2 regions of the Arthrobacter sp. MDT1-49-2 genome follow, and region 1 is predicted to be linked to the other one. Evidence: riboswitches for the same ligand, from Rfam matches in the RefSeq annotation. Region 1 holds a riboswitch; the other holds the start of a gene.

Evidence for each region. A riboswitch is a leader RNA that binds a small molecule or an ion and turns the genes downstream of it on or off. The one in region 1 is predicted to bind cyclic di-AMP.
Region 2: it holds a riboswitch for cyclic di-AMP, as region 1 does, so the genes downstream of both, AC5RTS_RS04435 (NlpC/P60 family protein) here and AC5RTS_RS01595 (LysM peptidoglycan-binding domain-containing protein) in region 1, are expected to answer to the same signal.

What each region holds. Positions count from the first base shown of each region.
Region 1 is NZ_JBNHFK010000001.1:348,188-350,567, forward strand. It holds gene AC5RTS_RS01590 (MFS transporter) at 1-879, opposite strand, end outside; cyclic di-AMP (ydaO/yuaA leader) riboswitch at 1,298-1,446, shown strand; gene AC5RTS_RS01595 (LysM peptidoglycan-binding domain-containing protein) at 1,454-2,350, shown strand.
Region 2 is NZ_JBNHFK010000002.1:415,105-417,484, forward strand. It holds gene AC5RTS_RS04430 (NlpC/P60 family protein) at 1-98, opposite strand, end outside; gene AC5RTS_RS04435 (NlpC/P60 family protein) at 125-919, opposite strand; cyclic di-AMP (ydaO/yuaA leader) riboswitch at 923-1,080, opposite strand; gene AC5RTS_RS04440 (M23 family metallopeptidase) at 1,206-1,841, opposite strand; cyclic di-AMP (ydaO/yuaA leader) riboswitch at 1,980-2,169, opposite strand; gene AC5RTS_RS04445 (metal-dependent transcriptional regulator) at 2,261-2,380, opposite strand, start outside.

The DNA of each region.
Region 1 (2,380 bases):
GAGCAGCGCCAGCCCGGCGGCGAAGGAGAGAAGCGTGGGGTACACCACTGCGTTGTCGCCGTGGCGGTCCTGGATCCGGCCGACGAAGAGTCTTGATACCAGCACCACCCCTGCATAGACCACAAAGAAGAGGCTGGCTCCGAGCACCATCCCCTCGGTCTGGGCATAGGAGTTCAGGAAGGACAGGATGCCCGCATAGGCCGCACCGGCTATAAACATCACCGAGGCAATCGGAAGCACCGACACATCGAGGATGTCGCTCAGGTGCATGCGCCACTTGTTCTTCAGTTCCTCCGGACCCGGGGTGCGTTCGGGTAACCGGAGCACCAGGGACAGGAGCAGGGCGACGGCGGCGCACACGGCAGCGAACAGGAAAAGCGCACGGTAGCTGACCGAATCCACCAGGAGCACAGCCAGGAACGGCCCGACGGCCGTGGCCAGGGTGGTGGAAATGCCGAAGTATCCCGTGCCTTCTCCGCGCCGGTGGGCGGGGATGAGCCCCATGACCGATGCTGACAGGCTGGTGCTGGCGGCACCGAAGGCGGCGCCGTGCAGCAGCCGGACTGCAAGCAGCAGGCCCAGGTTGGACGCCGGAATGTAGAGCACCGAGGCTGCCGTGAACACTGCCAGGCTGGCGATCAGCATGCGCCGGCGGCCCACGAAATCCAGGAACTTTCCGGCAAAGACCCGCGCGGCCAGCGCCCCGATCACAAAGGAACCGGAAGCGAAGCCGGCAGCACTGTCAGACGCCACAAACTCCTGCACGGCGTAAAGCGCCATGGTGGTCATGAGCAGGTAAAAGACGAGGGAAATGAACAGGTTGGTGACGATCGCCAGCACGAATTCCCTGGTCCATAGTTTTCGGCCACTGCCTGACACGCGCGTACTCCTGTGCATCGATGAGCCCACCTCCAATTGAAAGGTAGCCTAAGTATCTTAGGCAGGAGGGCTGCTGCATCGGCAATCCACAGCCGCATGGGAGAGCGACTTCACATTTTTTGTTTCCCAAACGGCCGCGCATCCCCCGCATCACGGGCCACATATACAACACCTGTCAGGCGCGTCCGCTGCGGGCGGGCTGCCGACGAGGACAATTCGGCGAAAACAGAGTGACGGGATGGCATCGGACGGCACTCGAGGGGCCCAAGTGACTAACATATTGAGGCGCCACGCACACACACTCGAGAACCGGATCACTAAATGGTTATCCAACCGTAACCATCTTGTACGGTTATTCCCATGCCGCTCTGAACGCGGCTCCCCCGGACTAGTTACCTAGCTCTGCCGCTTATCCGGGGTCCACAGAACGCATCACCACGGCAGGGGCGGGGGAACCAATAACGGGTTCCACGAATCCTTGGGGTTAAGTCGCCGGATTCAATCCGACGACCGGGTGTCTCCCATCCGCATCCGACAGCTCACCTCGCAGGTATCGGGAGAGGTAAATATCAACATGTCATTCAACAAGACCCATGGACGTCACCGTGCCGAGACCGCCGGCGTTTGGTCCACCATCTCACAGACCACCGTTACCCGCGGACGGACCATCGGCAGCGCCGCAGCCGTTGTCGCTGCAGGTTCCGGCCTGATGCTCGGAATGGCCGCACCGGCCTCCGCAGGCGTCGTAGCCAACGACAACTACACGCCGACCCAGGCAGCCGCACCGGCCGCACCGGTTGCAGCGCCCGTGGCTGAAGCCGCTCCCGTTGCCGCTCCGGCTGCCGCCAGCACCACCCACACCGTTCAGTCCGGCGACACCCTGGGCGCCATTGCCGCCAACTATGGCGTCAGCCTGGACAGCGTCTTCGCCCTGAACGGCCTGTCCATGGCGTCGATCATCTACCCCGGGGACGTCATCACCGTTTCCGGTGAGGCCGCAGCCGCACCGGCTGCCCTGGATTACGCTGCCGCCGCCTACGCCACTGATGCCTACGCCGCACCGGCTGCTCCTGCTGCCCCTGCCGCCGCGGATACCGGCATCATCAGCACCCAGGCCGCCTCGGTAACCCCGGCCCCCGCCGCTGTCGGTGGCACCAATGCCACCATGCTGTCCTCGGCCTACTCGCAGCTGGGCGCCGCCCAGGACTGCACCGTGCTGGTTGAGGTGGCCCTGCGCGCCGCAGGCCACTCCGTGGGCGACCTCGCCCCCGCACAGCTGGCTGCCTACGGCACCCAGGTCTCCACCCCGGAGCCCGGTGACATGGTCTACTACGCCGACGGCGGCATGGGCCTGGCCCACATCGCCATCTACATCGGCAACGGCGAGGCCATCCACAGCGGCTGGAACGGCAACCAGACCGTGGTCCAGTCCGTCAACGTCGGCTCCGGCCCCGTGTTCTACCGGGCATAAGGCCTAGCGGCCCGTCCGCGCACGGCAATC
Region 2 (2,380 bases), on a different contig from region 1:
GTTCCTGCGTTGGCGCTCACGGCACCGGCGAGTGCGTTCAGCGTAGTGGTGCGTTCCACCGGCGCCCGGTGGCGGGCGCGCTCAGTTGTCGAGGTCATGATTCTCCAGGTCTCGAAAACCGGGCTTAGCTGACGCGGACGAAGCTGGCGCCCGGCAGATCGGAGAGGCTGTGCAGGCCGGTGTTCATGCCGTTCAGGCCACCGCTGATGACCTGGCCGTTGCCGACGTAGATGGCGACGTGACCGCCGGTGATCACCAGATCGCCGGGCTGCGGGCTGCCGACAACGGAGCCGAACTGGAAGAACTGGCCCGGGGCCAGATCGCCAACAGACTTGCCGACGGAGCGCAGTGCGTTCTCCACCATGGCGGTGCAGTCCTGGGCAACGCCGATCTGGCCGTAGGCCGAGGCGACCAGGGCCGCGCCAACGTTGCTGGGCGCAGCGGTTTCCGGTGCCGGGGCGGCCGGAGCGGAGGACGCGGTCATCACAGCGGGAGCGGAGGCGGCCGGGCCGGCTGCGGGTGCTGCAGCGGCGATCTGGGCTGCCTCAGCGGCCTGGGCTGCAGCCTGCTCGGCTGCTGCGACTGCAGCTTCTTCGGCTGCGACCTGGGCGCGGTATTCGGATCCGTCGATGGAACCGGCGGTAGCGGCCAGCTGCAGAGCGAAGGGGGCGTTGGCGGGAGCAGTGACACTGCCGTCCACGAAGTTCAGGGTGGTTGCCTCGAGTGCCTGGCGGTCCGTGCTAACGGAGGATGCCTGTGCAGGGAGCCCTGCAGCCAGCACGAGGCCGGATGCTGCTACTACGACGGCGGCCTGGCGGCCTACGGTACCGGCGTTGGAGCTGACTGCCTTGGAAAGTGCGGTGATCGGGTTGGTCTGTACGGTGGCAGCGCGACGGCGGCCGTGAGCGTGTGATGACACAGGTTTGCCTCTCCCAATGCCTACGAGGTGAGCTGTCGGATTCGGATGGGAGTCACCCGGTTGCCAGGCCTACGGCCTTCTGCAACTTAACCCCAAGGGCTTCTTTCGAAACCCGAAATTGGTTCCCCCGCCTCTGCCATGCGATTCTGCGAACGGACTTCAAACAGTGGCAGAGCTCGGCGATCTGTTCGAAGGTGCCCGATCGTTGGCGAATCAGGCACGAGGACGAGCGTACAGCAACATTTGCTTTATGTCACGTTCCGATCACGAAACGATATTCGTCCGGTTACAGCCAGTCCCGCGGGTCGACAACTTCGCCATTAACAACGACCTCAAAGTGCAGGTGGCAGCCCGTGGAAGCGCCGGTGGTTCCGCTCGCGCCCACCAGGTGTCCGCGCTTGATTTCGGTGCCCACGGTGACTGCGGCGTTGGAAAGGTGGTTGTACGTGGTCTCCACGCCATTGCCGTGGTCAATGACCACACGGTTGCCGCCGCCATAAGGGTGCCACCCGGCAAAAACGACGGTGCCTGAGGCTGCGGCGGTGACGGCGGTACCGCAGGTGGCTGCGAAGTCCTGGCCGTTGTGCATTTCGCCGGCCTCGCCGGTGATGGGGCTGACACGGTGACCGAACCCGGAGGTCTCGATCAGGGCGGAGTCCAGAGGAGTGGACAGCGTGCCCTTGGCTGCGGCGGGAACCACCGAGCTGCCGGCCGCTACCGTGACGGACGCCAGTTTGGCATCCGGGTCAAAGGCACTGCTCAAACCTGCCCTGGCAAATCCGACGTTGGCATTCGGGTCAGCCTGTACGGGCTTACTGGATGCTGTTACCGGCTCGGGCTGTACCGCGGCTTCCCCGGAAGCAGCCGTACTGGGCATCGCCGCCGTGAGGATCAGGCCCGAGGTGGCGGCAGTGATGGCCACCTTCTGGGCCGCCCCGCCTACGGAGACTGTCTTGGTTTCAGCCCGCCGGCGACCGGAGGACGTTGAGTTGCGCTGACGCGCAGGCGTAACTGGAGCGGACGCACGGCGCCGGCCCGAAGCAGCATGCTTCGACAAGTGTTTCCCTCTCTTGGATCGCCTACGAAGTTAGCTGTCGGATTCGAGTAGAGAAACTCGGCCTCCGGTGCGACGGCGTGCGGACGGCTGGGCGTGCACTGCTGCCGGCTTCCGGAAGGCTTCACCCCAAGGCAGCATGGCTGCCGGAAAGTGGGTCCTCCGCCCCTGCCTGAACGGTTGGTACTCCGGTCCGCTGGCAGGGCTCGGCGGACGGACCGGATAACGATGGTGTTTCAACGTCAGGAACTCACTATAGGGTAAAGGCCACAAAAGTGACCATTCCGTTACCCGGCGTGTGAGACGAAGACGTGGGCCGCCACCTCGGCGGGCAGCTCCAGGGCCCCTTCAATACCGGGCACACGGACTGAGATATACCCGCCCACCTCTTCTGCCGTGATCCGGGC